4 regions of the Acetonema longum DSM 6540 genome follow, and region 2 is predicted to be linked to each of the others. Evidence: riboswitches for the same ligand, from Rfam matches in the RefSeq annotation. Region 2 holds a riboswitch; each other region holds the start of a gene.
What was found. A riboswitch is a leader RNA that binds a small molecule or an ion and turns the genes downstream of it on or off. The one in region 2 is predicted to bind cobalamin.

Region 1 (8,669 bases), on a different contig from region 2:
GCGGCGGAAACCAGACGCCATAGCCGGCAATGGGATCATATTTTTGCGAAAGCGCTAAATCGCCAACCGATATCGTCACTTCTTCTTTTTCGTTCTGTACTGGTTCCACCCTGCCGCAGCTGACCAGCATTGGCAAAACCAGAACAATCATCCAAAAAACATTCCAGCCTTTGTTCATAACCTCACTCCACTTTCAGCCTATTTCAGGATGTTATTCCCAAAACCATTCGTTCATGTTTTCAACGATCGAAATCCCCTGACCACGCGTCGGCAGTTTTTTCAGGGAGGGAAGCTGCAGCCCTTCCCTTATCAGATAAGTCACGTCAGGACGAGCAATCCACAAATACGGCACATCCCTTTGCGCAAGCGTCTGGCCTTCCTGCCAATACCGGTTCGCTTCTTCCATGTTCTTGGCCGTCAAGGCCTTTTTGACAACGGCGTCAACTTCCGGGTTTGCATAGGATGCGGGATTGCCAATCACAGCCTTGCCGATTTGAGAAGAATCATAGTAGCGGTAAAACTCGATCGGATTGGGCTGTCCAAAAACCCAGCAAGTGGGTATGTTTCTCGCTTCCCGGCATTCTGACCATGGCGCGGATTTCGGTATAATTTTTATCCCCAGCTTTTTCGCATCTTCCGCAAGAGCAACGACAGTATTATAGCGGGCCTGATCATTGCTGCGGCCGGTAATCACAAATTCCGCCCTGAGCCCGTTCTTTTCGCGAACGCCGTCGCCGTCAGCGTCTTTCCAGCCCGCTGCTTCCAACAGCTTTTTCGCTTCTTCCACCCGATTGTCCTGAAACGTATCGCCATTGCTCCAGGGAAGCGCCGGCGCCGCGCCGTAAGCCACCTGGCCAAAACCGCTCAACGCGTTATCGATAATGGTTTGTCGGTCGATCCCGATATTCAGCGCTTTACGGATGGCAGGATCGCCCGTCACCGTATTGCCGGCTTTTTTCCCGGCGGCGTCAGTCATTTCCGGAATCGTAGGCAAATTAACTGTCAAGGCATCCATCGCCGCCATCCTGTAAAGCTTCATCCCGGCAACGTCCGTCTTGGCAAACTCAGATTCAATCAGCACCAAATCCAGCTGCCCCGATTTGGCAGCCGCCAGGGCAGCATCTTCATCCAGTTTTAAAATCGTTACTTTTTTAAACTTCGGCTTTATCCCGTAATAGTGCTCATTGGGCATGAGAATCAGCTGCTGCTCTTTGGCAAACTCCACGACTTTCCAGGCGCCGGATCCTACCGGATGATCGCCGTAATTGCTATGATAGGCATGCTTAGGCACAATTCCGACTTCACTCAGGTGGAAGACAAAAGTCGACCAGGGATACTTTAAATGAAAAACAACCGTATGCTCGTCCAATGCTTCAATGGAATCCAGCATAGTCAGGTCAGCCGCAGAGGCTTTACTTTTTGCCGTCGTGAAAGTAAAGACCACATCATCAGAGGTCAGAGGGTGCCCGTCCGCAAATTTGGCGTCGGTTCGTATTTTAAACGTGTAAATTAAGCCATCCGGACTAACCTCATAAGATGTGGCTAAATCGTTTTCCAATTGGTTGTTCGCTTTCACCTGCAACAAATGGCTGTGAAAGATATCCGGCGCCCAGACGCCATAACCCGCGGTCGGGTCATAGCCGCCAGCCACCAAATTCACTCCCGCGGAAATTGTAATCTCGTCTTTTATTATCTTTTCTGGATTTTTAGGCGATGCGCATCCCGCAATAAAAACAAGAATAAGCACCAAACTTAACAATAAAATCTTTTTCATGCTTATCTCCCCCTATTGATTAAATATAGCGTTACGACTGGCATAAGGCAATGGATGATGTCTATATTTCAGATTATTTAAGAACTATTGCAATCAGCAACCGGTTCAATCAGTTGACGGGCAATTCGATCGTCAGGGTATATACAGCTTCATCCTGCGCAATGACCAGGCTGCCCCCGTTTTGCGCCAGCAGGCTTTTACTGGTTTTTAACCCCAGACCGGTACTTGCTGTCTGACTGGCAGCAGCGCGGACAGTATTGCTGAAGCTGATATACAGTGAAGTATGATCAATAAAGGCGGAAATTGATACCACTTTTGCCGGATCAGCATATTTAATAAGATTTGAAAAAATATTGTCAAAAATTCGTTGCAGGCTGTCAATCGGAAAACTGATACTATAGTGTATATTTTCAGGCTTGGTAAATTCGGTAATAAAACCATGAAAATCAAGGAGCAGAACACCATCATAAATAAGATGCTCCAGCAAACTATGATCAATATTCGTGTTCAATCCGGCAGCGTCATCATCAGACGCAGTAACCAGATACTCAAACATATTGTCAGTCAGCTTTTTTAATTGCCAGGCCTTTTCCTGACAGGTATGCAAATACTGACGCCTTTGCTCGTCACTGAGATTTTTTTTCTGAATCATAATTTCCAGATAACCGATTAAAGCGGAAAGCGGGGTGCGGACATCATGAGATATTGCTGTGGCAAAATTGCGGTTAACCGTTTCCAGGCGCTCCTGCCGTTGGTTCTGCAGAAGCAGGGAGCGCCGCATGTTATCAATATCCCGCGCCAGTGAACCAAGCTCATCATTGCCCTTTACGGTGATGGGGAAATCCAGGTTTCCGCCCTGCATCAATTTTATTTCATGATCCAAACGGTGAATATACAAGGTCTTTTGACGAACGAAAGATAACATGATCAATAAAAATACGAAAAAAAATATTACCAGATTCATATATGTAGCAATATCTTCATAGCGATGTTTCAGAAAAGAAGTGATACTGACCATCACATCCGCATCATGAAAATGAAGCGGATAGAGCGCATCACCCGGGGGCGGCTCCGCCCCGAGGCCGCTCGCGTTGGAGTCATAGATAAGCCTGCCGTTCTGATACATGGAAATCATGGTAATCTTCCTTGAGGCCACCCATTTGTTTAACTTGTGAAAATCCAAAACAGATACATTCTCTTCCAGAATATAAGCCTGCAGCCGGGATACCTCCTCTTGCAACTGTTCTTTTACAAACTGCGGCTGCCTAAGCCTTTTTTCGATCCATATGCCTGCACCGGCCTGTAAGCAGAGAAAAAGCAAAACAGACACGAAGAAAGAAATCATGAGGCACAGAATCAACTTAACATTCAGCTGCATATAGACCGATTGTTTAAATAAGTTTATATCCTTTCCCCCAAACCGTAACAATATATTTCGGATTCTGCGGATCTTTTTCAATCTTCTGCCGTAAATTTTTGATATGCACCATAACAGTATTACTGGATGCCGGCATAAATGGTTCCTGCCAAATTGTTTCGTAAATAGTTTGAACAGAAAATACTTGATCCCGGTTCTTGGCCAATAAAACCAATAATTGATATTCTATGTGGCGCAGCAAAATATCAATCCCTGCGACCGATACTTCACCTGCTGTCGGATGTACCAGCAGCTCCCGTATCTTGATATATTCGTTAGCCTGATTCGCGCTTTTCCCCTGATATACGGCGTAGCGGCGCAACAGCGCCTGTACCCTTGCCGACAACTCTATGGAAGAAAACGGCTTTAATAAATAATCATCTCCACCACAATCAAACCCATATTTCTTATCGGCGATATGGGCTTTTGCGGTTAGAAACAAAATAGGTGCCATTGTCTTTTGGCGCATTTCCCGGCACACATCAAAGCCGGATTGATCCGGCAGCATAATATCGAGAATTATGAGATCGATATTGGGATTTAACAGCAGCAGCTTCATGGCGGCAGCGCTATCCTCTGCTTTAAGCACTGTATAGTTCATATCGCTTAGTAAAATAGAAACAATATCACGAATATCTGCATTATCGTCAACGATTAAAATTTTGATTTGCTTACCCATAATCAGCTCCTTAGTAAGTGCGGCAGAATTGTCCTGCGTCAATTTAAGCGGCGGCCATGAAATTAAAAAATGAGACCCTCCCTGCAGCAACAGGGGGAGGTCCCATTTTAGAATAATCTATCTACGAAATATTCCGATTAAAAAGCCGAGATTATTTCGATAAATTCCCTCCCTGTCTGTCGCAGGTCAAACGGTGATTGTCATGCAGGCAGTTCTCCTGGCTCTGGATCGTGGCTCTTGCCATACCTTCCCGGAACTTACGCTCCAGTGGCATATCATGGCTTTGCTCCCCATTACAGTGGCGGGACCGCGCCGGCCTTTAACCGGTCTTCCCTATTAAGCCCCGAAAGGCACCTGCACCAAATTATTTTTTTGTCTTTTCTTGCATTTTCGTTGCTATTTTAAATTTTAGCATAGGTGTTGCTTACTGTCGAGCGCGGTTGTCTTGTTTTTACTTTTATTTATGTTCTTCCATGAAAAAAGAATATATTTTTGAAACCAGCTTGGAAAATAGCTTCAACAGCATGGGAACGGCAGCTAATATTATTGGAATATAATTTACTGCTATCTTAAATAATGTACCAGAGTGAGCCAAGGCTACGGATGGAATAGCCATCAAAGCCGCAACTATCAGAAAAGCCTTCATTATCCCCCCTCCTATTTACTTAATATAGTGGTCAATCGCCTCTTGTAAATCTTTAAGAAACTTTTCTTGTTTGCCCTCATTGACCGCATGAATAAGACAGTGTTCAAGATGATCTTTCAATATGAGTTTCGCAGCATTGTCTAGAGCTTTTCGAGCCGCTGCAATCTGAAGTAATATTTCAGGGCAGTCACGGCCTTCAGCAGCCATCTGCTTAATTGATCGAACGTGTCCTTCAATTCTCGACAGTCTGTTTGTAACTTGTTTCTGATGAGCATGTGTATGATTTTGCATAAAAGGTATCCCTCCTCCAGCTCCATAATATCCCCCCGGGGAGGATATTGTCAAGGCAAAAGCGGGTAAAGAACACACTCTGCGCCTTAAAATGAAAAACAGATGCCTTGAGGCATCTGTTTTTAACATAATATTTTCTTTTAAAATTCGCCAACATGCCCTTTGGCATCTTCCAAAATGATCACACCGCCGTATTTGGCAAACCGCTCGCGAACAAAGCGCAACATAGCAAGGCCATTATGGTCAAAATTCCTCACATCGTTCATATTGAGAACAATCCGCCTGTAACCATAATACAGGTGCTCCAGCAGGCTGCTTTGTAAAAGTTCGATATGTTCCGTAAAAACATCACCGCTTATGTTAATATATACCTGCTGCGAATCCGCCTTTACCCAAATTGACATATCTTCCACTCTCCCGGCGTTTGTGGCGCAAGCGGCACTAGTATAACCATTCAGCCAGTGTGCCGGTTACTTACCCAGTGTTGCCCCTAAAGCTTTGCATTCCTGCAGCCCGTCTGCATCCGGCGTAAGCTGTATGGTCAGCCCCTCGCCGATTACATTGGCGCCGTACCCCTTCATACGGTCGGCCCATTCCCGCATCCACTGCCCGTCGCCCCAATCATAGGATCCGAATAAGGCTACGGTCTTACCGGAAAAATCCACATCCTGCAAGGAAGCTACAAATGGTTCCATGTACCCTTCTTCCAGCATCTCTGACCCCATGGAGGGGCAGCCAAAGGCTACGGCATCCGCTGCCGCCACATCCTGTTGGGTCGCGTCTTCCACTCTTAGCAGTTTTACTGTATTGCCCTGCTCCGCTCCTTCTTTTACGGCTTGCGCCATCATTTCCGTGTTGCCTGTACCGCTCCAATAGATAATTGTTACTTTCTTCACGGTAATCCCTCCTTGGTATAATGATAATGATATTCATTATCATTATACCGCATTATGAGAAATTGTAAAGACCTCTTTGATCAACAGCTATTTCTTTCTCATGGACTAGCGTAAGGCAAAATATTTTTGATAAAAAAGTCCCGCGCCGTTGATCCGGAAACACTATGGACCGCACCGTCATCGATTTGTACAGATACTGCTTCTGTGCAATGATTCAGGCAAAAAATCGCGTTAATCTCAACCTGGTCCGCCAGCCCGTATTCTTCGCGCAATTGCTGCAGGGAATTCAGCACATTATAGGAGCCTTTGATATGACAGGCGCTGCCTATGCAAACGCTGACCTTGATCATATTGTCACGCCTTTCTAACATAATCCACATGGAGCAGCCTGTGTATGTTGCCTTTCAGCAGCCCGTCATAAAGCGCCATGATGATCGGATTTTCTTCCGAGCGTTTGATGCTGCTCATTCGATCGGCCTCATACAGCCCCACGCTCCTTTTATTTCTCCCTTCCCGTCCGGCAACCGGCTGCCCGGCGCCGCAGATACAGCCGCCGGGACAGGCCATGACTTCAATAAAATCATATTTTTTTTCGCCGCTGCGAATCTTATGGATCAAGCTATCCGCGTTTTTGAGACCGCTTACGACTGCAATCCTGACCTCGCGGCCGTCAAGGACGATACTTGCTTCCTTGACTCCCTGCAGACCCCGGACGCCGGTAAAAGCGATGGCCCGCAGGGCGGAAACCGATTTATCGTCGGCAATGCGCCGGATTACCGCTTCGGTAACACCGCCCGTCACCCCGAATATCACTCCGGCGCCGCTGGCGGCGCCAAACGGCATATCCACAGCCTCCGGCTCAATTTCGGAAAAGACGATGCCGGCTTCCCGAATCATTTGGATCAGCTCTTGGGTGGTAATAACATAATCCACATAGGGAACCCCATCTTTTTTAAATTCATCCCGCGCCGCTTCATACTTCTTGGCTGTACAGGGCATGATCGCCACAACGACAACCTTACGGTGGGAATGACCGTAATGCTCTTTCATTACACTGGCGAACATCTGCATCGGCGAACGGCAGGTGGATATCTTGTACATAAGCTGAGGATAATGCAATTCAGCATACCTTACCCATGCCGGGCAACACGAGGTGAATAAGGGCAGCTTTTCCTCTTTCTGCAGCCGCGCCGTAAATTCGCCGGCTTCTTCCAGCACCGTAAGATCGGCGCCGGTCGAAGTGTCAAACACTTCGTCAAACCCGATTCTCTTCAGGGCGGCGACGATTCTGCCCATCACATTTTCCCCGTCGGCAAGGCCCAGTTCTTGCCCGATGCCGACTCTGACGGCGGGAGCTATCTGCACGACCACTTTGGTATCCTTATCGCTTATGTCCTGCCACAGCTTCACCGTATCATTTCTGACAACGATCGCCCCTGTGGGACAGACAGCCGCACATTGGCCGCACCCCACACAGTTGGTCGTGGCTATTGGTGCGTCAAACGCCGTGCTGACGCACATCTTTGAGCCACGAAAAGCAAAATCGATGGCGCCGATATTTTGTACTTCATCACACATTCTCACACAGTCGCCGCACAGGATACATTTGCTCTTGTCCCGGACAATGCAGAGTGACGAGGTATCAAGTTCAGCCTCCCCGAATGTATTGCCAAACCGTACCTGCTTTATGCCAAAACGCTGGGCCAGTTCCTGAAGCTTACATCTTCCATTTTTCTCGCAGGTGGTGCAATCGCGGCAATGACTGGACAGGAGCAACTCCAGGATCATCTTTCGGTATTTTCTAAGCCGGGGCGTATTCGTGCGCACCTCCATACCGGCCTGGGGCGGTGTGGAACAGGCGGCATGAATCTCTCCCCGGTTATCCTCCACAACGCACATGCGGCAGGCGCCATAAACCGACAATTCCGAGTAGTAGCAGAAGGTGGGGAGTTCGATTCCCGCCTTTCTGATCAAATCCAGGATATTTTTTTCACCGGCAATTTCCACCGGCAGATTATCAATAATCATAAACTCCGTGCTCACGGTGTCAGTCCTCCTTTATTGCTTTAAACGCGCATGAGTCTATACAGGCTCTGCATTTTATGCATTTCCCGGAATCGATCATAAACGGCTCCTTGATCTTGCCGGAAATAGCTCCAACCGGACACAGCTTGGCGCACTTAGAGCAGCCGCGGCATATTTCCCGGTCAATATAAATCCGTCTTAATTTCTGGCAGATCTTGGACGGACATCGCCGTTCCACCACGTGAGCTTCATATTCTTCGCGGAAATACTTGATGGTGCTGACAACCGGGAAGGCGGCGGATTTGCCGAGGCCGCACAGCGCCGTCGACGATACGGTATCAGCCAGTTCCAGGAGCATGTCGATATCCTCAGGATTCCCCTGTCCGGCAACGATGCCCTCCAGAATTTCCCGCATGCGTTTGGTTCCCTCACGGCAGGGCACACATTTGCCGCAAGATTCGTTCTGGGTAAAATTCATAAAGAATCTTGCCACCTCTACCATACAGGTATGTTCATCCATCACCACCAGCCCGCCGGACCCGATCATTGCCCCCGCTTTTTTCAGCGAATCAAAATCAAGCGGCAGGTCCAGATGCTCTTTGGTCAGACAGCCGCCGGAAGGGCCTCCTATCTGTACGGCCTTGAACTCGGCGCCGCCACGCATGCCACCGCCAATGTCAAAGATAACCTCCCGCAGTGGCGTGCCCATCGGAACCTCAATCAGTCCTGTATTCTCTATGTTCCCCGTCAGGGCAAACGCCTTGGTGCCGGGGCTTTTTTCCGGCCCTATCGCTTTATACCAACCCGCGCCGTTTTGAATAATCAATGGTACATTGGCGAAAGTTTCCACATTGTTCAGCACGGTAGGCTTGGCAAACAGTCCCTGTTCAACTGTCCGCGGCGGCTTTACCCTTGGCATGCCGCGTTTTCCTTCTATAGAC
Region 2 (8,669 bases):
GCCACCCCAAGCTGGCCAAACCGCTGCACAAGTTAAGGGTGGATGATGTCACACCCCTGCCGGATAAGGCGGATCTCAGGCAGTGGTGCTCCCCGGTGCAGAATCAGGGCGAACTGGGGTCTTGCACCGCCCAGGCAGCGGCGGGTATCATCGAATATTTTCAGAAGCGGGCCTTTGGCAAATATCTTACCGCATCCCGGTTGTTTATCTATAAAAACGCCCGCAATCTTCAGGGAGTGACCGGCGACACCGGCTCCTACATCAGGGATACTATGGGCGCCCTGGCCTTGTGCGGCGTACCGCCGGAAAACTACTGGCCCTATACCGACCGGGACCCGGCCTTTGACCGGGAGCCCACCTCTTTTGTCTATGCGGTAGCCGACAACTATGAGGCTCTGCAGTACTTTTGCCATGACGCTGTAGGTACGAATGTCTCAACCGCCGATGTGCTGTGCAGCGTGAAAAAATATCTGACTGCCGGCGTGCCGGCCATGTTCGGTTTTTACGGCTTCGCCTCCTTCGACAAGACAGACCTGCCCGGCGGCATTCCCTACCCCGGTCCGGACGAGCAGGCCCAGTGGGGTCATGCTATTACTGCCGTTGGCTATGACGATGCCAAGATCATCAAAAATAACCGCTATGACCAGGAAACCCGCGGGGCGCTCCTGATCCGCAACTCCTGGGGCAGCGCCTGGGGCGAAGATGGATACGGCTGGCTGCCCTATGCCTATGTGCTGAATAAGCTGGCCACGGATTTCTGGTCGCTGTTGAATATGGAGTGGCTGGAAACCGGCCAGTTCGGCCTGTAGGGATTGGCCGGGCAGAAGCGGGAAGTAAGCTGACCAGGGAGGAAAGGCTGTAAATATGGCCGGCGAGGGAAAACAGCTTTGCTATCAGGCGGCAGGAGGGGAATTCTATGAGCTTGGTTGACTGGTTCGCCAATTTGTTTGTACAAGAAGCCAAACATTATGTTTTTACGCCGGTGGTCTCCGATGCGGAAAAGCTTGTATTCCGGGAAGGGCAGCACTATTTTCGCCTGCGCCTGGCCGAAATGTTCCTGAAAGATGACCGGAAGCTCTTTCGCAAGGCTGTGCCAGTGGTTTCCTCGGTCGTCAGCCTGCAGTTCGGCGCCAGCGCCGCTCAACAGCTGCCCAACGTGGCCGGCCCGTTGGCCTTGAATCTGAATGAAAACTCTCTGGGAAAAGGGGTGCAGCTTAATTACTCCCTGACCAACCTGGTGCCCTATCGCGGCGGCAATGTGTCGATCAGCGCCGCTTTGCTGGCCTATGTCAGCAAAGATTATTTTTCCGCCTTCCTCAACCTGGCCAACAGCATTGCCGGACAACTGACCATCGGCCAGCTGTCTGCCGCTCTCAAAGTGGTGGGCAGTGTGGCCGGCGCGCTGCAGGACCTCCTGGACAGCGGCGACAAGGAGGTCCGCCTGGTGTACCATAATGAATACGCCGGTACGGACGATTTGGGGGGAGTCTCGCTGCAAAGCGGCTACTTTGCCGTCATTGGCGCCCAGGCCGGCAAATTTAACCCGGAAAAGCTGCTGGTAAAGAATTCGCAGCTTTATATCGGCGATGACCGGCAATCGGCCAAGCCCCTCGCCGGCTATGATTATATGCTGTTCGGCGTGGAAGCGGCCCTGTACCGGGACGATTTCCGCTATTTCAGTGAATACAACAGTCTGCTTTATGCCGCCATCGAAAAGGGCATGCTCGACAAAGCCGAGGGTGATGCCGTGATTCGGGCCGGCATGTTGGCTGTATTTAAATCAGATGATCTGACCTATGTGGACAAAACGCGGGTAGCGGCCGCGCTCAAAGCCGAGTATGAGGAGCGGCTCTCCCAACTGCTCAAAGCGAAAAACCTGCTTATCCCGGATGATCAATGGCTGAACAGCCGGGCCCTGGCGATCAATCCGGAAGCGACTGAACGGAAGATTGCTCCCGTGCTGGCCAACAAGCAATTGGATGATGTCGCCATTGCCGATACTATTTTAGAGATGGTCGTGAAAGGCGAAATAAGCTGATCAACGAAATATATCGAAATCATCCCTGAAGGCAGCTCGGACCAGGATGACGCCAACTCAGGAAGAAATCGAACGAACGCGCTGGTCGCTAGTATTTACTAATTCAGGCATCCGGCGTCAGGCCGGATTAAAAGGGCAGTCCGGTGTGATTCCGGCACTGCCTTGCAGCTTTGAAGGAGAGCCATATTTCTGCAAGCCTGCCAGGGAGGAATATGGCAATGACCCTAAGTCAGAGTACTGCCTGATTTTTAGTATCCGTACAGCCTGCGATGAACAGGTCTGGGATTAAGAACACTCGCAGGCGTAAGACAGCTATGAGCTGGGATATGACTGGAGACTGGTTAAGGTGAGTTTTTCTACCCGACAGCCTAAGGGGGATTCTTGACCCGGCACTGACAGCAGGCAGCTTTAGTAAAAGATAAAGCGTCGATTGTTCCGCCGGACGGAATCGTCGACGCTTTTATTCTATCTGCGTCGTATATCGCATATCATGAGAAAGTGATGATAAATGAATATCGTTGGGATAGGCGCCCTACGGGGCTTAATAGGGAAGACCGGTGAAAAACCGGCGCGGTCCCGCCACTGTAACGGGGAGTGATTTCGCAGTATGCCACTGGAGCCTTTGGCTTTGGGAAGGCGCGGGATTGCTATGAACCGGAGCCAGGAGAACTGCCTTATCCAGCAATCGCCGTTTTACCCACGAGGTATGGGGAGGAGATTACGCAAAGACCAAGGCCGGATTCTGCTGGGCTAGCGTAACCCTACTCCCTAAAAGGGAGTTTTTTTATTACAGAACGCAATTGACGCACCACTATCATCGGCGCAGGCGTTGTAGTCTCGACGACGGTATTGACATTACCGTCCATGTGATAGCGAAAATAAAACAATAAGCAGCAACGGGGACAGCACAATTGAGCCTGTTCGTCTTGGCCGGACGTGATAAGGATGTCCGGGCAGGCTGCAATAGGAATTCGTACCAGGGAGGTGGGGGATTTTCCAATGGACAATAAGGAAAAGTCCTCAGCAGCCGACAGGCTGTTGAAGGTCGCAAGGTAAGAAAATAAAAATAGAAAGAGGTGTTTAGTGTGTCAACGGTAATCGCAACGTTTTACAATTTTGGCATAAGTCCTGCAGCCGGCCGTGTCAGATTAATTTCCTCATCCGGCTCTACGCCGGCCGTTGTCAGTGGCTCGGGTGCGAACCTTGCCACTACTGACCCTATCGCTTTTTATTTCAATGGCGGCAGCAGCATCGGTACTAGGGTATTGATAGTAGAAAGGCGCTATGATTCAAGCTTTGTGCAGATTTTCTGCTATCTGTCCGTATATGATCCCAGCAATTGGACGCAGACAGTAGCGCCTAATTTAACAACGCCCTATCAATACAGCGATAATACAGACCTACTTAATATTTACAGCATCAACTCCCCAGATGGTGCTAACGCGGGTACGCTCTTTGGTGCTGACTATTCTGCCGGCAGAGTGTTCAAACTTGTGCATGGTGTGAGCGGCGCTGCGGAAACCCTGACGCTAGCTTCCGATTATTATCAACTTACCGCAACAGGATCAGGCGCTTCAGCTTATAGCGTAGATACGGTGTTCAATACCGAATCATCGGTCGATTATATTTACGCCGTAGCTCAGCAATATGCGGTTTCGCCTCCTGGCAGTTCTGATCCCAGTGATTACACTTATTTCAATAGCATTATCGTTAAACTCAGCGCTTCTAATTTAGCTAGTGTAGTCGATGGACCGGATGCAACCCTAGCGCCGAATGTTTTCGAGCTTCAGCTTTACGGTGGCAATCTTTATGCAGCCGCTCTGGGCGGGCCGCAATGGAATAGCACCCCCATTGTATGGAATCAGGCATCCCGCATTCAAAGAGTGACTCCCGCAAACCTTGCGGTAACCAATCTTGTCCGTCCAGCCAATTCTTCGGAAACTACTGCTAATGACGACAAATTCGATATCCGTTCGCTGGCGATTCTTTCCGATGGCACTGCCTATATTTTGACTGGTTCCTATAATGGATCTTTTGCTTTTTCCGGTCGTTTGTGGGTAGCTGAAATAGGTGATTTGACCGGAGATGCACTATTGTCGAATGTTGCGCAGCTACTCACGAATAATGCTAATATTTCAAACGTTTTTGGCTATTTGTGGGCGTTGTTGCCTGCTGATGACATTAGCAAAGTTTGGGGCATGCTGGGGGACAATCTTGGCATCTATGATGTAGATGGTATTGCTTCCGGTACAAGTGCAGTTTCGGCGGGTACGGCATCTGAATGGGGTGCTGCCGGCAGTCCGACATTCAACGCGATTGCGTTGGCGATGCCAGCCATTACGCGCCGCCTAAAAGCAGGGACTGCGCCTGCTTCCATCAAATCGGTGCGGGGTTTTGTACATCCGCTGCTGGTTTCCCGCGCTGGCGTGAAACCGGAAGATTTTGAAGCATTTGTTAAAGCGTATACTGCTAAAAAATATTAAGCTCTAATGCAAGGGGCGGAAACTCCGCCCCTTCTTTACCGTTTAGGAGGAAGGATTTTTTTGAGCAGAAAGCATTGTAAAAAACGCATGGCCAACGCCCTTAAGGTATGTTCGTTCGCATTTATACTTCATCCTTTTTATACAGTGTCATGTTATGCTGCTTTAGAATTAGTTGGAGAAACGGCTAATTACACAAACTGGGGCAGCGGTGGCCCGTGGAAAGTTAAAGCTATCAGCGAAAATGAGCAGATTTATACCACCTATGCTATCGCTAATCAGGGCAAAGCTATAGGACAAGCCCAATATAATGCGAATATTACGATTGACAATGGCGGCCTTTGGCGGCCTTTGGATCGTAACGGAACGGTTAATGTGAATGCCTTAACCATGCTGTCGGGTTCGACGATTGATTTTGCTTATAAATACAGTGCCGCAAATAGTTATACTGAAGCAAACGGTTATGACCCATGGTCTGTAGCCACTGCAAGCAGCACTGCTCGCATCCTAAAAATAAACAATGGAAATTTTGAAGGCAACATTAATTTCCGTATCAATCTAGGAACCAGAACTTATGACCCGTCAACTGGCGGTTATGTTGGTGCTGGTGAAACTATCGTATTGAATAATCCGACAGTTATTAATCAGGAATCATATCCGACAGTACATATTAATATTGAATATATTATGAACAAGGATTTTGGGGCAGGTAATGACAGTACTTTCTCTTGGGCAAATCAGACGGCGGCATTGCTGGAAGGTCAAGTTACTGGTGTATTTGAAATTTCTAATTCTGATACTGCGAATATGGATAAATTTGTTGTAGCAGGAGAAGCAATCAATCAAGTAGACGGAGCATTGAACAAATATATCATTACAACTGAATTGTTAGATGATGGAAGCGGAAATGAATATAACAGAAGCTATTCCGTCTACTGGAGTGCCAAGCGCCAAGGATATTTATCCCAGGGGGCTTACTCCGCCGCCAACGCGGCCCTCTCGACGCGCAACCTGTGGCGGATTGAGGACGGCCTGTTCTGGAAGCGCGGCGACGACCGGCGGTTCGTCAACCGCAGCATAGCCAAGGACGATTTCGATCGGCGGGAAGGCGTGTGGGTCAATACCTGGCGGGGGAAATATACCTATGACGGTATTCAGGATTCCACTTTCGGCCAGACCTACAGCGGCATTCAGGTCGGCTACGACAAGCTGCGGGACCGGGAACTGCTCGGCGGCAAGCTCTATACCGGGCTGTTCTTCAGCAAGATGACCTCCGGCGCCGATTTCAGCGCTCAGAATGCCGGCGGCGCGGATTACAACAGCGGCAGAGGCGATTTGGACAGCGACGGGCTCGGCGCATACATGCTCTGGGTAGGCGACAAAGGACACTATTTGGATACCACTGTGCGCTGGAGCACCATCGATAATGCCAATACCTATACCGATTCCTTCGGTGACAGCTACAAGAAGGATTTTATCGCCCAAACCTACGGCATCGGCGCCCGTTACGGCCTGCGGATCGATAAAGGGAGCGGCTGGTTTATGGAACCGCAAGTCGGCCTTTCCTACGGTGTGATGCGCTCCTTCGACTTCCGTCTGGACAACGGTCTTCGCTATCAACAAGATAAAATGGATATGCTGCTTGGCCGCGCCGGACTGTCCATCGGTAAAAGCTATGGGCAGGGCGAGCACAAAGGTGAAGCGTATCTCAAGCTGTCGGCTAACCATGACTTCATGGACGGCGGCAACGCCATGTTCTATGCCATGCAGAACAGCGCGAATCCAGACACTGCCCAGAATGTGTTGGCCTCGCAAAAGGTGGATACCCTGGCCGGCAAGGACACCTGGTATGATGTGACACTGGGTAGCAGTTTCAAGTTGAGCGGCAGCAGTGACGGCTGGCTGGAGGTCAACAGATCCTTCGGCGGCAAGGTCGATACCGACTGGCAGATCAACGGTGGCATCGCCTGGGGCTGGGGCGGCCCGTCCAAAGCCAAAAAATCGGAAGCAGTGAATGCTGCCGATCGAAGCTTGTTTACGGACACTGTAAACACCGCGGGTATCACGGCTGCAGATGCTGCTGCCGGCAAAGAGACAACCAGCAATTTGCCTGAGGGTAATGCTCCACCGCAGCAGCCGAATGCAGCCAACCGTGCTAGTAGTAATGCTGACACCGCAAACGCTGATGAAAACCCCGCGGTAGGCGGCACGAACAGTCCAGAGGCAGCCGGTGCGCTGCAGCAGGGAGATTTTGACGGGTTTACCTGGGCCCCGCTGGTCGTTGAAGCGGATCGCCCGGACTGGGAGAAAAAGCTGTCTCCGGGTACGGTATCCGTAATTGAACTACCCCAATACGAGGGTGAGCACAAGACGCTGGGCGATCTGCTGCAGACGGTGCCGGGCATCCATATCGACAAGCTCTCCGGCGGCGCCGGCCACTACACAACGGTGCGGGTGCGCGGCTCTTCGGCCAGCCAGGTCAATATCTACGTGGATGGCGTTTTAGTGAATACCGGCAGCGAACAGGCCGTTAACCTCGAAAACCTCAACATCGACAATGTCGAGCGGATCGAAGTCTACCGCGGCTACATCCCGGCCCGCTTCGCCGGCGCGGCCATGGGCGGCGCGATCAACATTGTCACGAAAAAGCCGGACAAAACTGGCGGCAAGGTCAGCTATGGCCTGCGCTCATTTGGCGGGCAGAAATTCAACCTGGAAACAACGGCTCCGATGGGTGACGGCAGTCTGCTTTTCGCGATGAATCGGGAAGAGGCCACAGGTGACTTTAAGTATTATAAACTCTATACTACTTATGCTAATGACAGTCCAACCTATCCACGAAACCGTTGGCGTCAGAATAATGGTTATGAAAACAACGATATCCTCGCCAAATGGCAGGATGACAACTGGTTTGTCAAGCTCAACTATATCAATAATTCGACCCATACGCCGCAAACCGTCGACTCCTATCTGGCGGATTTGCCGAAACAATACTGGCCGGATTCCTTTAATGATGAGCAACAGGCCATACGCAACGGCACGGTGGATACGGAAAAGACCGAGCTGTCCTTCGGCCACCGGCAAGAGACCGGCAATGTGGAATGGGGCTGGAAGCTGGGCACGGTACATCAGGACAAGCAAACGTTATGGACCAAATATGAGACCGGCAACCGGGGTTTCGTCCTTGGCACCAATACCTTTCGCAATGATTCCTATAGCGCTTCCGTTGACGGCACCTGGAAGATGGGTGAAAGTCACCTACTGGAATTTCTGACCACCGCCAGCAAGGAAACTATGAAGGTAAATTTTTCAGCCGACCAGTATTCTGATCCAGAATGGAAAGGCTATGAGCATTTGTTCCTGCCGGAATACGATATGAGCAATTACTATTTCCAAGTTCAGGATACTATGAAACTGGACGACAGAGGCAGCTTGGCTTTTACGCCGCTGGTGCGGGCGCAAAAATCGAATATCGGTATTGATGTCATGGAAGGGGAAGGCTGGCTGTACAGCTATAACCTTGGCCTTAAGAAAAAATGGAATGATCAGTGGACGACTTGGGCCACCTATGGCACCTATCACAGACTGCCAAGCTGGTATGAGGTGTTTGGCGACGGTGTCAACCTTCAGAGCAGATGGTATAGGGGCAATAGAGGCAAAGGCGAAGCTTCATGGAGTCCGGAAGTTTTTGCGGAGCACGGTAAGAATTGGGATGTATCCGTCAATCGAAACGGCCAGCTGTTCGGCGTGGACAACGACACTACCTTGACTTATTTTAATCGCAAGTCAGAAAATCTGATGACCACCGCCTTTAATCCCTTGACCGGCGCGACCTGGTACACGAACTATGGCGCCGGCGAGATTCAGGGTTTTGAGCTCAGCAATGAGATGCATTGGCAACAATTTGATTTTACTTTAAGCACGACCTGGCAGGACTCCTTGATTACCAAAGGGTTTAAGGCTTATGATAATACGAGCAATGCTGCATGGCAGGGACAGCCTTTCCCCTGGACACCGGAGTGGGCGGCCAACGCCAGGCTGGATTATCGGTTCCCCGGCGATAAACTCAGCGTCTTTGGCGAATACAACTGGACGGACAAACTAAGCTGGCTTAATAATGCCGGTACGGCTGCGTACTATGAGCCAATGGG
Region 3 (5,848 bases), on a different contig from region 2:
ACTTCCTGGCGGAACACCCGGCAGAAATAGCTGGCATCCTGATAGCCGGACGCCGCGGCAATGCGCACAATGGTGTGTTCGGCATTTTGCAGCATCCGTTTGGCCTTATCCACCCGCATCCGCGTCAGGAAGTCCACAAAATTGCAGCCTTTTTCCTGCTTAAACAGCCGGCTGAAATAAAAAGGGCTCAAATGAACAAGCTTGGCTACTTCCTCCAGGGAAACATTGCGCTGGCAGTTTTGCCGGATATATTCAGAGGCCCTGTTGACCAGGCGCACATTCATGCTGTTGCGGTTCTCCAGCATATTGTCCAGGAACCGGTCGAGAGAGTCCAACATCCAGTAATGCATTTGCTCTCCGCTGGAACAGCGGGTCAGCTGGTTGATGCGGTCCACATTCAGGAGAGTGAGTTGTTCCAGATTGGCGCCTCCTTCTACCGCCGACCGGGACAAAACGATCAGCAGCTCCAGCATGCAGGCCTTGACGGCTTCCATGCCGGCCTGGCTGGCCAACAGTTCCTTCAGCAGCTGCCGCAGGGCTTCCTTGGCCTGCTTGCGGTCGCCGCAGCGGACTTTGTCCATCATCACCCGTTCATAATGAAAGGGATAATAAAACGGTCCTGTCTCCGGATGCGGTACATCGTCCACATGAATGATCTGGTTGTCACCGAGAAAAAAACGCTGCCGCTGGGCATGAACAGCTTCCAGATAGGATTTGTGCATGTGCCGCAGATCCTGATACCAGCGGCCAATGCCAATGGTGATGCTGATGCCCTGGTTCCTGGATACGGCGTCACGGATCTGCGCCGCAACCGGCAGCACCGCTTCTTTGCCCAGGTCCGGCGAAGCCGGCATCATGCTGCTCAACAGTACGATGACACTGTCGCTGCCAAAGGGTGTCACCAGGGCGCTGCCGCCGGTGACGGCCACAATCTGCCGGAACACATTCTGTTTGATCAGCTGCTTTCGTAATTCGGATTCCCGGTGGCTAACCTGGTAGAAGTTGTCAATATCCACAGCCATGACCACACCGGCATCGGCCTTGAGCCCCAAAAACGCCGCCCGCTCTTTAAGATGGGGCAAATCCTGAATTTCCCGGAAAACCAGATCATAGACAAAAGACATCTGAATCACCGGCAGCGCTTCTTGCAAACTATGGCGCAGACGGGCTTCCTCCTGCCGTTTCTGCCGGATCTCTTGCACTTTGGCCGCTGTGGCCTGCAAAGTGCGTACCAGATCAGCAGGTTTGAGCGGTTTCAAGAGATAATCCATCGCGCCGAAAGCCAAGGCCTGTTTGGCATAGCTGAATTCGTCAAAGGCGGTCAGCATGATAATCATCGTATCCGGCAGGATGGCCCGGATGTTTTTGGCGGCTTCCAGGCCATTGATTTCCGGCATGCGGACATCCATCAGAATGATATCCGGCGCCTGCTCCGATGCGATCTGCACGGCATCGGCCCCATCGCCGGTTTCACCGACAATCTGAATATCAGGACAGTGTTTTCCCACAATAAAGCGCAGCGCCTGCCGTTCCAGCTGCTCATCTTCAGCGATCATCAAGCTGTACATTCTGTTTCTCTCCTCTGATTTTTAGGAAGGGTAGGGAAGCTGAATATAGATTCGTGTCCCCTCACCGACTTTACTTTCCATGTTAAGGCCGTACTTGCTGCCAAAAAAGTGCTGAATGCGTTTATGGACATTGATAATGCCCAGACCGGTGGTCTGTCCTTTGGTAACCGGCCGTTTTTCGGCCCGGAAGATAGAATAGATGCGTTCCGGCGGCACACCTACGCCGGTGTCGACTACCGCCAGGACCACCCGGTCTCCGTCCAGCCTTCCGGTAATTTGCACCATGCCGCCATCCCGCTTAGGCTCCAGGCCGTGCAAAATAGAATTTTCTACCAACGGCTGCAGCGTCAGGGCCGGAATCAGCGTTTCCATCAGAGACGGGGTAATATCAATATCGGTTTTGATCCGGTCGCCGAACCGCACGCTTTGAATGGTGAAATAATCCCGCACCGATTTCACTTCTTCCTCCACGGTGCGCAATTGATCCATATCCCGCAGGTTGTTGCGCAGCATGTCGGCCAGGGCGTAAACTACTTCCTGGGTCCGCGGCGCTTCTTCAAGCAGCGCCAGCCTGGCGATGGTATTTAAAGTGTTAAACAAAAAATGCGGGTTCACCTGGGACTGCAACGCTTTTAATTCCGCGGCCCGCAGTAAATTCTCCAGGTCGGCTTTAGCCTTGATTTCAGTCACTAACTGTTGCTGCCTGATATTGGCTATGCCCATTTCCACCACATAGTTAGCCAGGAGGTGAATCAGGTCGGCTGAAGCTTTAAGCCGGTTTTCCGGCAAAACCTCAGCCAAATCCAAATATTCTGACAAAATGGCCGGTTCCAATCCCAGCGGTACCAGGCGCCGGAGCATTTCGGCCCTGGGCTCGTACCCCTCCTGGGGCAGGATCACCTGGCCGGCGAGAACGGCTCCCACATATTCGTTCTGAACAATGATCGGCGCCGCCAGGTCGGTCAGGGCGCCGCTGTGGCAATGATAGACATAGGGACGCTGCTGTTTCGCTGCTTTCCGCCCGCCCCGGTCGTCGCAATCCATGCAGCGGGCCAATCCTTCGGGATAGGACCGGATATAGTTGCATAACCTGGTAAAATTACTGGGCGTGGTTACCGGTGACCCGTTCACATCCACAATTACTGCCGCCAGGCCTGTGGCGTCCGCAAACCTATCTTGAATTTCCTGCAGCACCTGCATGTTGACGATATCGCTCAAGGCAAATCCTTGGAGATTGTGCACCCTACTTCCCCCTTGCACAATAATGCAGCATCAGAAATAAAATGAAAAAATTTTCTGTTTATTCATAGGGAAGTATTTGCTAAACCTACAGTTATTTCCTGCTAATGGCAAAAAATCACCATTCCGCCGCAATTATTTTCTATGCTGGTTAAACGGCTGCTGTCGCTGGCGGGACCGCAGCCGATAATTCAAAATCATCCAGCCGGGCGGTATGGAAAATAGCATAGACCATATTTTTCAGGATGGACACCATCAGGACGGCGCCGGTTCCTTCGCCCAGCGCCATATCGGCGCGAATTGGCACGTCCTCGGCCCGGATATTACCCAACAGCAGCGCATAGGCCATACCCGGCTCTTTGGACAAATGGGAAGGAATGGCGAATTTCTCTGTTTCCCGCTGCATCCTGGCAGCGCAGACATAGGCTACGGCCGTGATAAAGCCGTCGATCACAAACGGGGTTTTAACCCGGGCGCATTCGACCATGGCAGCGCAAATGGCGACAATGTCAAAGCCGCCGACGCAACGCAAAATATCTTCTACTGTTTTCATGGTCTCCCGGTGCCGCTCCACCCCTTTGGCCACGACCAGGCGTTTACGTTTCAGGGTCTCTTCATTTCCCGGACTTGCGCCATAACCCACGACAAATTCAGGCAGGATACCGCTTAAGGCATGAAGGACCGCCGCGGAAGTAGTGGTATTACCGATGCCCATTTCCCCGAATGACAGCAGGTTATAGCCCTGCTCCACCGAGCTGCGAACCATTTCCCGGCCTGTTTCCCAGGCTTGCCGGAATTCCCCCGGGCTCATCGCTTCCTGTTGCATAAAATTCTTTGTACCTAAGGCCACTTTGCGATTGATGCCGGCCGCCTCCTGATGCTTGGTGCCGACGTCCACCACCGTATAGGGAATGCCGCTGCCGCTGCAGAAACAGCTGATAGTGGCCCTTCCGTCAACCATATTTTGCGCCTGCAGATAGGTAATTTCCGCCGGATAGTTGACCACTCCCTCGGTTACCACCCCATTGTCGGCGGCAAAAATCAAATGATGGGGTCTTACTTCCCGCTCCAGACCGCCCCATGCCAGCAGTACCTTTCGGAGGTATTTCTCCAGCAGGCCCAGGCTGCCCGGCGGCTTGGCCGCACCGTTAATCAATTGGTCAACCGCTTGTTCGTAGTCCATATCCATCCCCCTTTTTGGTATTGCTCGCAAAAAAACCCAGCCAAAAAGGCTAGGTTTTTCTTTGATTTCCCATCCTTCTGGCATCGCCCTGACGCGGGGACAAATGACAGCCAAAACAGGCAGGTCTCCTGGCTACGGTTCTGCGAAACCTTTGCGCCTCCCGGCGACCAGCCGGCATGGGCAAAGGCTCCTCCCCGATTACAGTGGCGCGACCGCGGCGTTCCAGGACACTTTAGCATCCTGCCGCCTTCCCTATTCTCCTCTCTGGCGAGAGGCACCTGTTTGGTGGCACTGATTCAATTACAGTTAGGGTTCTGCAGGGAATGGCATTATCCTGCGGCAAAAGAAAACACAACAAAATTCTGATAGGATCGGTAAAAAAAGTAACACCCTTTCTAAACAGTTTCCGTGGCGCTTGCCGGTTCAGCCCACAGCAATCCCATAATAGCCTGCATCTGACGTACCGACGCATCCATGGCCCCGGTGTTCTTTACCACATAATCGGCGGTTTGCCAGTTGTCAAACTCACCCTTGCCGGCAGCCTGCTCCACCTGGCGTTGAATATCCTCCAGTTTCGCATTTTGCGTCACTAAGCGCTGAATCACCGTGTTTTTGTCAACCAGAACAAAAATAGATTCCACCCGTCCTCCCAAAAGTTTCTTCAACTGTTCCAGGCCGACTAAGTCAATATCCACAATCGAAACCGGATGCTGGTTTACCTTTCGTAATACCTCATCCTTGCTCAACCCATAAAAGTTATTATCCCGGGTCACTTTTTCAATCAACTGCAGCTGTCCAAACTCTTCTTTTGAGACGAAATAGTAATCAGCCCCATGTACTTCATGTTGTTTTTTAGGCCTGGTGGTATGACTAACCATGACAGGAACACCCTGCTTTGACAGTTCCTTTACCAGAGAGGTTTTCCCGGAAGCAGGCGGCCCGATAATAGCGTATACCTTGTTCATTCTATCTTCCCCCTTCTTCGACTTATTTCCTGGAAATAGCCATACCTAAGTCAAGCTTATGCCTTTATTGTCATTATTCTCTAAATAAATTTTCATTCCTACCTGTCCGGCTATTTTTGTAAAATTATAAAGTCCGGCACAACAATCAATGGAAAAATAATACTCTTGATTTATTATAGACAGAATCATATAATGTCTATGTATTTATCAAACAAATGTAAGAGGTGTTTGAAATGAATGATGTATCCGATCTGTTTTGGCAGTCATCGCTGCAGGATATCAAAGCCGGTTACACCTATCAGTCCCATAGCGATGAGTTCATTTGTCTCATCTGCGGCCAAAAATTTCCCGATGGAGTCATATACTCCCACGAGTGCCAGTTATATGAAGCCAAAAAATATATAAAAATGCATATTGCCCAGTGTCATGGCTCGGTCTTTCATGTTCTCACCAGCCTGGACAAACAGTTAACCGGGTTGACGGAACACCAAAAAAGCCTGTTGGAGCTTTTTTACGCCGGCTATAGCGACGCTGAGGTGGCCAAAGCCGTAAATGCAGGCAGTACCTCCACCATCCGCAATCATCGCTTCAGTTTGCGGGAAAAACAAAAACAGGCCAAAATCTTTTTGGCGATTATGGAATTGCTGGGAGAACGGATGCCGAAAAAAGATGCCTTCATCGAAATCCCGCGCAGTTCGAAACAGGTCGACGAGCGGTTTGCTATTACCGGGCAGGAGTCTGACCACATTCTGGCGGCATACTTTAAGCAGGGACCCGATGGCCCCCTCGATAGATTCCCGCTGAAAGAGAAAAAGCGGGCAGCCATTCTGCGGCATCTCATAAACTATTTCGAGACCGGCAAAAACTATAGTGAAAAAGAAGTGAACGAGATC
Region 4 (8,669 bases), on a different contig from region 2:
ATCTGGGTCTGATGGAAGATAAGGACAACTTCTACGGGTATTTTCTGTTTCAAATGTCCAAGGAAATCCGTTTTGATATCAGCAGCCCCACCGGGGTAAATTTTAAAGCTGCGAAATATGTGATCTATTTTAATCCTGTCATTTTTCTGACTCTTACTCTCAAACAAATGGAAACAACCATTAAGCATGAAATCCTCCATGTCGTATCCCTGCATTTAATCCGGGCCAAAGAACTGCGGGGCAGTTGCAGCGCCTTAGCGATGAATATCGCCATGGATATCACCATCAATACCTACTTGGATTACCTGCCGCCCTATGCTACTACTTTAGAATGGGTCAATTTAAATTACGGATTAAAGCTGCTGCCGTTCGAGACCTTTGAATACTATGCGGCAAAGGTCCAAACCGCTCTGGACCTGCTGGAGGAAGCGGGAGAGGCAACTGAAGACCCCGGCAAAAATCAACCGGCCGAAACCGCCTATGATCCTGAAAAAACCCATGATATTTGGCAAAGGTCCGACCCGGTGGATGAACAAACCCTCCGGGGATTTACCGAAAAAGTGATTGATGCTTCACAAAAAGGCAGTATTCCAGCCTATTTGGAAAGCCTGATATCTTCTTTAAAAAGCAGCAAGGCTGACTTGTCCTGGAATTTGTATCTTCAGAGGTTAATGGGATCGGTGACCAGCAATCCCAAGAAAACGGTTACCCGAAGAAATCGCCGGCAGCCTGACCGCTTGGATTTGCGCGGTGAACTGAAGAGCTATAAAGCCAAAATCGCCGTTGCGCTTGACATCAGCGGCAGCATTAGTGACGAGGAATTTAACCAGGCAGTAAAAGAAGTCCTCAGCATTGTAAAAAACTACAATCACGAAATTTTGATGATAGAATGCGACAGCGAAATCAGACGTGTATATACACTTAAATCCGTCAAGGATATAAAATCCAGAAGCAAAATACGGGGCAGCACCCGGTTTACCCCGGTTTTTGAATTTGCCAACACCAAGAAGCTCAATTTACTAGTGTATTTCACCGACGGCAAAGGAGAAGATGAGCTTCGCGTCAAACCGAAGGGATATAAAACTCTATGGGTTATTTCCGGCAAAGGTGACCGGCTTTCATTAAAAGAAGCCTATGGCGTGGTTAAAAAACTCGATCCGATTGAAATAAAAACGAATGAATGGGATATGATTCAGGTGGAAAAAGGCGGCTATTCAATGAATCATCAGGAGAAAATAGGTATGTAATCTACAAAGTAACGGGCGTATTGCTAATATGCTTCATTGGAAGCTTTACAAATAAAGAGGACTCCTGCCAAACTGCCGAACTTTTGTGTAATACGGCCATAAGGAGAAATTTGCTTGACTCCAGAATATCCGGTATAGTAAGATAATTTTAAATTGCATATTCGAAATTCTCTTATCGAGAGTGGTCGAGGGACTGGCCCGATGACGCCCGGCAACCGGCAGCAATGCAGTGGTGCTAATTCCAGCAGGATTATATCCTGGAAGATGAGAGGAAGGGATGCGCTGACCCCCTTTCTCCAGGGGGTCTTTTTTATGGCAAAAAACAGAGGAGCGCGGTATGCCGATTAAGGCCTCCAGCTACCCTGCAGCAATTATTAGATGAAAAGGAGTTTTCGATGGAGACTGAAGCCATTATCATTATGGACGGAACTCCCCCTGTCCTATCCTGTCAATCCGAAATCACCCAGATAGCAATTCTGGCCAATCATCCGTTCAGCAATCAGGAAATTCAAGCTGTTTTCCAAACGGTGGCTGATCATCAGATCGCTTTACAGCGAATTAACTTGCAAAAGAACCAAATAGTATTTTCTATACCATCTGCAATGACTGGCGCTATTCTGTCTTTACTCCCTAAATTGGAATATCACATAACAACCATCAGTCGTTGCGCGACAATCAATATCTCCGGCGGACAAGTGGACGATGTGCCAAAAATCACAGCAAACATTTTAAAAATGCTGCATTCCATGAGTATCCCGCTTCTCCAATTGAACACTTCCCAAACCTTTATATCGATTTTGATTGAACAATGTCATCTGACAAAGGCAAAAGGCGCTATCGAGGCGCATTGTACCTTTTCGGAAGATCATGGTTGAAACAGTGAAAATAATTGTTCCAGCCTGTCATACCCTTAACTTCAACGCATCAGGAGAACTGTCCTTGATGTTCCTGATTCTCTGTTTAGCTTGTCGTATTTTTGTCATAAACAGGATGTATAATGACTTTGTGAAAGTTTACCAAAGCTTTCTACTAAACAAAAGCTGGAGGTATACCTTATGGTCAGACTGAGAAAATTAGTTTTAGCTGCTTTTTTAGCAGCAAGTCTTAGTGCGGTAAATGTATATGCAAGCAGCGCCGTACCCGCACAGGAACCTGAAACTCAAGAAGCGCAGTCCGAACAGCAGGGACAGGTTAAACTTTTTAAAGCTACATATTCCGAAAATAACAGTGAAGCCTCTATTCCTCAAATAGACGGAATGAAAGATACTGCTCTGCAGGATACAATTAATAATACTCTGAAGATATCCATAATACCACCGAACACTTCTTTAAAAGGTGATTTTGAAGTAACCTTTTATAGCCCAAAACTACTAGGTATTCACTTTCAAGGCGTAACTTCATCCTCCGAAGGCTCCCAACCAAGTAATATTGATAAAACCGTACATATCGATCTAACGACCGGAAAACTATATAAACTTGAAGATCTTTTCAAACCAGTTGATTTTGAAAGGACAATTAAAAAAATCTGCTTAACTAATGACAGCAAACTGCGAATTACGAATACATCCCCATCAATTCAATGGACCTATGAAGATTTTTCCGAAACATGGAATAAAGAAACTGGTTCCTTTGTTCTGCTTAGTGATTCCATAATAGTTTATTCAGTGCAGCCGGAAGGGCTGCGCGGATATAAGATTCCATACGCTGAATTGAAGAGCGTTATTAACCGCAATGGAGCTTTATGGAAGATCCTGCAGGAAGGCACGGTAAACATTAGCTAATCGCTTACAGTGGGGGCTGTCTCTATAGCGGAGGCAGCCCCCACTGTATAATCTTACTTTTTACAGCCGGGCTAACCATCCCTGGATTTCTGGCAAGCTGCTGTTTCAGCCAGCGAAGGAGCAACGCCTGCCATTTCATTCAGGACGGTCTGCCGGATGATACAGCAGCGATCTTCGGCCTGCACTTGTGGCCCGACCGGGCGTTAACATTTTCCTCCGGTAGACCTGTCGGATATCTCAAACATTAAAGGTAAATGATGCATTAACTTTGATCTATAAACAACAATAACAGTGCAAAGCCCTGGACAATAAAGGCTTGACTTTGAACTCGCCTGTATGATATTTTAAATAAAGGTGTAAAAATTAATAGAAAGTTGTCGTTATAAGACCGTGTTTACATGGTCTGTAGCGTAGATGGAATGGGGTTAAACTCCCCGCGCAACCGGCACTGTAAGCGTGAGGCCATACCAAAGCAGCAAAATTTTGCTGTATGGACGAAAGTCCGCCACTGTGAATGCGTTTTATCGCAGCATGGGAAGGTAGGATATGGACGCAGGAAGCAAATGCTTCCCTAACGCAAGTCAGGAGACTTACATCTTTCTTTGTGTACACATGCAGGGTAAATGCATGTGCTGTGCATGCAAAACGGGTATGCCAGTTTTGGGAACAAAATTGGCGTATCTGTTTTTTTATTTAACATGAAAGGAGTGATGGGGTATGCTTAAGCGACAACTGCTGAAGCGGCTTCTTCAAATCGGCATCGTGCTTCTGGGTATTAGCTTCTTAAGTTTTCTGCTCATTTATCTGGCGCCTGGCGATCCGGTGCGGGCCATGTTTGCCGTCACCGGCAATATTCCTCCAGAAGAAATATTGGAAGATATGCGTGAACAAATGGGGCTGAACCGTCCGTTTCTGGTGCAGTATGTAAATTGGCTGATGAACTGCCTGCACGGAGACTTTGGCACTTCTTATTCCCAGGGCAAGCCGGTGTCTCAAATGCTGGCGGTGCGGGTTCTTCCCACATTGCAGCTGGCGTTTTTATCCCTGGTGATGATGATGGTGATGGCGATACCGGCAGGCGTACTATCGGCCTTACATCAAAACCGATTTTTGGACTACTTTATACGGGGAGTTACCTTCTTTGGCATCTCTTTGCCGAACTTCTGGGCAGGACTGCTGCTCATCTATTTTGTGGCGCTTAAGCTGGGATTGCTGCCGGTCGTTTCCACCGGCATGGGACTTCAAAAGATGATTCTGCCGGCCTTTACCCTGGCCTTTGCCATGGCAGGAAAATATGCGCGTCAGGTTCGCGCGGCCATTTTAGAGGAAATGAGCCAGGACTATGTCTATGGAGCCTTGGCAAGAGGACTATCGGAAGCGGTTGTACTGTGGCGGCACATCATCCCCAATGCAATGCTGCCGCTCTTAACGCTGCTGGGTCTGTCCTTAGGTTCGCTGCTCGGCGGCACAGCGGTTGTCGAAGTCATTTTTTCCTACCCGGCGCTGGGCAGCCTGGCCATTAATGCCATTACGTCAATGGACTACCCATTGATTCAAGGATATGTCTTGTGGATTGCCCTGATTTATATGATCGTTAATCTGGCAGTGGATGTTTCTTACGGTTTTCTGGACCCACGCCTCAAGAAGGGAGTATAACCGGCGATGGCGCGGAGCAGATATCAATTTTACATATTTCTAGCCTTTGTGTTATGCATCGTGGCAGTGGCGGTGTTTGCGCCGCAGATTGCCACCCATGATCCGGGACAGGCTGTGTTGACGGCAGCCAACAAACCGCCAAGCAGCGATCACTGGTTTGGAACCGATCGTATGGGGCGGGATTTGTTCTCGCGGGTTATTTATGGTACTCGCACCTCGCTGGCTTCCACTTTGGTCTTAGTGCTAAGCATCTTTACCGTAGGCGGCGGACTCGGGGTTTTGTCCGGGTACATAGGCGGCAAGACCGATACTGTAATCATGCGTGCTTCCGATATGATGGTATCCTTCCCGGGTATGGCGCTTGCCATCGCAATGGCCGGCATCATGGGGCCGAGCATCACCAATGCCGTAATCGCCATCACTATCGTTAGCTGGACCAAGTACGCAAGATTGGCCCGCAGCCTGGTACTAAAAACCAAACATCAGGATTATATTTTAGCTGCCATTATGTCCGGTTCCCGCACGCGGTATATCCTTTGGCGATATATGCTGCCTTCGGTTTTGCCCACCTTAGCCATTGCGGCCGCCACCGATATGGGGGGAATGATGCTGGAGCTTGCCGCCTTCTCGTTCCTGGGTCTGGGCGCACAGTCCACCTCTATTGAGTGGGGATATATGCTCAATGAAGGGCGGGCCTACCTGGAAGCGGCGCCCTGGCTGATGATTTTTCCCGGGCTTGCCATTTTCATTACCGTGGTGGCGTTCAACCTCTTAGGGGACAGCTTGCGGGATATTCTTGACCCGAAGGAGCAAACCAATATTTTCCAGAAAAAAAGGAGAGTAACAACATGAACAAGCAAATCAAAATTGCAGCATTGCTGCTGGTTGTCTGCATCCTGGCTGTCACATTAACGGGCTGCGGCGGCAGTTCACAGCAGGTATCCGCCGAAAATCATCTGAAGTTTGGCTGCTACAATTATTCAGATTCCTTCGATCCGGCAAATAATGAGAATTCCAGTTGGGTCGCGATGCGGTTTGCCGTCACTGAGAGTCTTTTCCGCTTTTCCTCCAAGGTGGTAGCCGAGCCCAATCTGTGCGACAGTTATAAGGCTTCGGACGATTACACCGTCTGGACATTGCATATCCGCAAGGGCGTTAAGTTCTCCAACGGCAACGATGTTACCGCTACCGCCGTCAAGGAGTCTATTGAACGTCTGTACAAAAATACCGATGCCGCCCAGGGCGGCAAAGGCAACTCCAAGCCGAAGGGTTACTTGATTTACAATTCCATTACGGCAGATGACGCAGCCGGAACGGTAACCATCGTGTGCAGTAAGCCTACCTCTAATATTCCCGGCATTCTGTCTCACCCCTATTTCGCCATTATTGATGCGTCTGTGGCCGACCGGGAAATTATCGGGACAGGGCCATATAAGGTGGACAATTTTAAAGCCGGCGTCAGCGTGGAGATGTCCCGCAACCCTCATTACTGGAATGGAGCTGCTCCTTATGAAAAGGTTACGGTTATGTTTATTGACGATAGTTCCACCAAAGCCATGGCCCTGAAGAGCGGCGATGTGGATCTGGTCGAGAACATTACCACCGCCAGCGATTTGAAGGCGCTTTCCGGTGACAATGCCTACTATGTCTCCACTGCGGCAGGCGTGCGTACCGCCAACGCCTATATGAATTTCCGCGGGGTGCTGAAAAATGATGCCTTGCGTCAGGCCATTATGATGGCATTGGATAAACAAACTATGTGCGATATCACGACGGCAGGCATGTACAAACCGGGTATCTCGGTATTGCCTTCCTCCCTGGCATATAATTATGACCAGCTGACCAACCCGTTCCCCTTCAACAAACAGGCGGCTATCGCCCTATTGGACAAGGCCGGCATTGTGGACACAGACGGTGACGGCTGGCGGGAACTTGACGGAAAAATGATCAATCTGGATCATGTTGCCTTTACCAGCCGCAATCTGAACGATTTCGCCGAGGCTGTCGCCCTCCAGCTGGCCGAAATCGGCATTAAGGTAACGGTCAATATCCGGGCTTATGACACTGCCCTGGCCCTGTTAAAGGCAGGAGAGTTCGACCTGTGGACATGCAATACGCTTACCATGGGTGTAGGTGACCCCCAAGCCTTCTTAGGTAACTGGTACTCCGGCAATTCCGGCGGTTTCGGTTATTATTCCAATCCCAAGTATGACGCTATCTTTGAGCAGTTGATGGTAGAGATGGACAAAGATCGCCGGGTGGAGCTCATTACCCAGCTGCAGCAGATTCTGATTGACGATGCCGCTACAATCGCCTACGGCTACTATAACAGCCGGATGTTCAGCCGGGCCAGCAAGGTTTCAGGGGCAGATATTGCCACTATCGACTATTATTGGCTGACCACCGACATCAAGCCTGCAAGGTGATGCTATGATGCTTCAATTCCGTAATATATCGGTTGCCTATGGGGATGGAGAGCCATCCCTTACAGACTTTACACTGGATGTAGCGGAAGGAGAGATTGTCGCTTTGGTCGGGGAAAGCGGCAGCGGCAAAACTACCGCCATCCGGACGGCAATTGGGCTCTTACCCGGCGACGGCGAAGTCGTCAACGGGGATATTCTGTTTAACGGAAACTCTCTGCTCACGTTATCGCCCAACGAATGGCGGGCTTTACGCGGCAGGCAAATATCGATGATTTTTCAGGATTCGGGGGCTATGCTCAACCCCATCCGCCGGATTGGAAGCCAGTTTGTTGAATACATTTGTACCCACCGGTCTGTACAGAAGAAGGAGGCCTGGGAGATGGGACGGGTGATGCTGGAGCATATGGGGCTGCCCCATAGCGAAACCATCATGAATTCCTATATTTTTCAGCTTTCCGGCGGGATGCGCCAGCGGGTCGGCATCGCTATGGCGATGGTTTTTCAGCCGCAGCTTCTTTTGGCTGATGAGCCCACCAGCGCGCTGGATGTTACAACCCAATCGCAAATTATCCGGCAGATGCTGGAGCTTCGCGAGAAATATGGCGCTGCGATTCTGCTGGTAACCCATAACCTTGGTGTGGCTGCCTATATGGCAGACCGCATCATTGTCATGAAGGATGGCTGCATCGTTGACCAGGGAACCCGGGAGGAACTTTTGCATCAGCCGGCTGCCGCTTATACCCGGGATCTGCTGGATGCCGTCCCGTCCATGAGGGGGAAACGCTATGTCTGAATTTATTTTGGAGGGGAAAGGACTGACCCAGCGCTACAAAACCGATACCGGTTGCATTCTCACCGCTTGCCGCGCTGTGGATGTCAGGCTGCGCAAGGGAGAAACACTGGGGATCGTGGGCGAAAGCGGCTGCGGCAAAAGTACACTGCTGCGGATTTTGGCACAATTGGAGCGCCCTGCGGAAGGCCAGTTGTTTTTCAATGGCACAGAGATCACTTTTCTCAAAGGTGAATCATTGCGCCGCCATCGCTGCCATATCCAAATGGTATTTCAGGATCCGGCCGCCAGTTTTTTTCCGCGCATGAAGGCCGGCGAAGCCATTACCGAACCCCTCCGCAATTTTCGCAGGCTTTCCCGGCAAGAAACGAGGGACAAGCAGGACGAGTTGTTGGAATTGGTGGGCTTGCCCAAAGAGTACGCGAATCGATATCCTCATTCTATGAGCGGGGGCCAGCGTCAGCGGCTGGGTATAGCCAGGGCGCTAGCCCTTGACCCGGATATTTTGATTTGTGACGAGGCCACTTCCGCCTTGGATGTGTCGGTGCAGCGGCAGATTATTGAGCTGCTGGCGGACATTCAACGTCAGCGCGGACTGTCGATCATTTTTGTTTGTCATGATCTGGCCCTCGTCCAGCTGATGGCGCATCGGGTAATGATTATGTACCTGGGAGGTGTTGTGGAATCGCTGCCCGGGGATCAGGTGTGGGATCAGGCCTGCCATCCATATTCCAAGGCGCTCTTGAGTTCTGTTTTCGCAACAGATATG

Region 1: it holds a riboswitch for cobalamin, as region 2 does, so the genes downstream of both, ALO_RS03780 (response regulator transcription factor) here and ALO_RS19570 (hypothetical protein) in region 2, are expected to answer to the same signal.
Region 3: it holds a riboswitch for cobalamin, as region 2 does, so the genes downstream of both, ALO_RS06515 (nicotinate-nucleotide--dimethylbenzimidazole phosphoribosyltransferase) here and ALO_RS19570 (hypothetical protein) in region 2, are expected to answer to the same signal.
Region 4: it holds a riboswitch for cobalamin, as region 2 does, so the genes downstream of both, nikB (nickel ABC transporter permease) here and ALO_RS19570 (hypothetical protein) in region 2, are expected to answer to the same signal.

The regions. Positions count from the first base shown of each region.
Region 1 is NZ_AFGF01000025.1:11,742-20,410, reverse strand. Features, by position in the region: gene ALO_RS03795 (ABC transporter substrate-binding protein) at 1-178, opposite strand, end outside; gene ALO_RS03790 (ABC transporter substrate-binding protein) at 212-1,774, opposite strand; gene ALO_RS03785 (HAMP domain-containing sensor histidine kinase) at 1,884-3,104, opposite strand; gene ALO_RS03780 (response regulator transcription factor) at 3,166-3,870, opposite strand; cobalamin riboswitch at 4,061-4,243, opposite strand; gene ALO_RS03775 (hypothetical protein) at 4,328-4,516, opposite strand; gene ALO_RS03770 (metal-sensing transcriptional repressor) at 4,532-4,807, opposite strand; gene ALO_RS03765 (STAS domain-containing protein) at 4,948-5,211, opposite strand; gene ALO_RS03760 (flavodoxin) at 5,278-5,703, opposite strand; gene ALO_RS03755 ((2Fe-2S) ferredoxin domain-containing protein) at 5,802-6,053, opposite strand; gene ALO_RS03750 ([FeFe] hydrogenase, group A) at 6,058-7,746, opposite strand; gene nuoF (NADH-quinone oxidoreductase subunit NuoF) at 7,751-8,669, opposite strand, start outside.
Region 2 is NZ_AFGF01000269.1:50,617-59,285, forward strand. Features, by position in the region: gene ALO_RS19555 (C1 family peptidase) at 1-809, shown strand, start outside; gene ALO_RS19560 (hypothetical protein) at 917-2,038, shown strand; cobalamin riboswitch at 2,129-2,297, shown strand; cobalamin riboswitch at 2,547-2,729, shown strand; gene ALO_RS19570 (hypothetical protein) at 3,124-4,521, shown strand; gene ALO_RS19575 (TonB-dependent receptor domain-containing protein) at 4,582-8,669, shown strand, end outside.
Region 3 is NZ_AFGF01000050.1:122,978-128,825, forward strand. Features, by position in the region: gene ALO_RS06505 (response regulator transcription factor) at 1-1,568, opposite strand, end outside; gene ALO_RS06510 (sensor histidine kinase) at 1,590-2,810, opposite strand; gene ALO_RS06515 (nicotinate-nucleotide--dimethylbenzimidazole phosphoribosyltransferase) at 2,959-3,990, opposite strand; cobalamin riboswitch at 4,092-4,287, opposite strand; gene ALO_RS06520 (guanylate kinase) at 4,386-4,955, opposite strand; partial or broken gene ALO_RS06525 (DUF2087 domain-containing protein) at 5,189-5,848, shown strand, end outside.
Region 4 is NZ_AFGF01000085.1:39,013-47,681, forward strand. Features, by position in the region: gene ALO_RS10295 (vWA domain-containing protein) at 1-1,247, shown strand, start outside; SAM riboswitch class I at 1,417-1,518, shown strand; gene ALO_RS10300 (ACT domain-containing protein) at 1,643-2,122, shown strand; gene ALO_RS10305 (hypothetical protein) at 2,303-3,028, shown strand; cobalamin riboswitch at 3,386-3,640, shown strand; gene nikB (nickel ABC transporter permease) at 3,746-4,684, shown strand; gene nikC (nickel transporter permease) at 4,691-5,536, shown strand; gene ALO_RS10320 (ABC transporter substrate-binding protein) at 5,533-7,110, shown strand; gene ALO_RS10325 (ABC transporter ATP-binding protein) at 7,118-7,903, shown strand; gene ALO_RS10330 (oligopeptide/dipeptide ABC transporter ATP-binding protein) at 7,896-8,669, shown strand, end outside.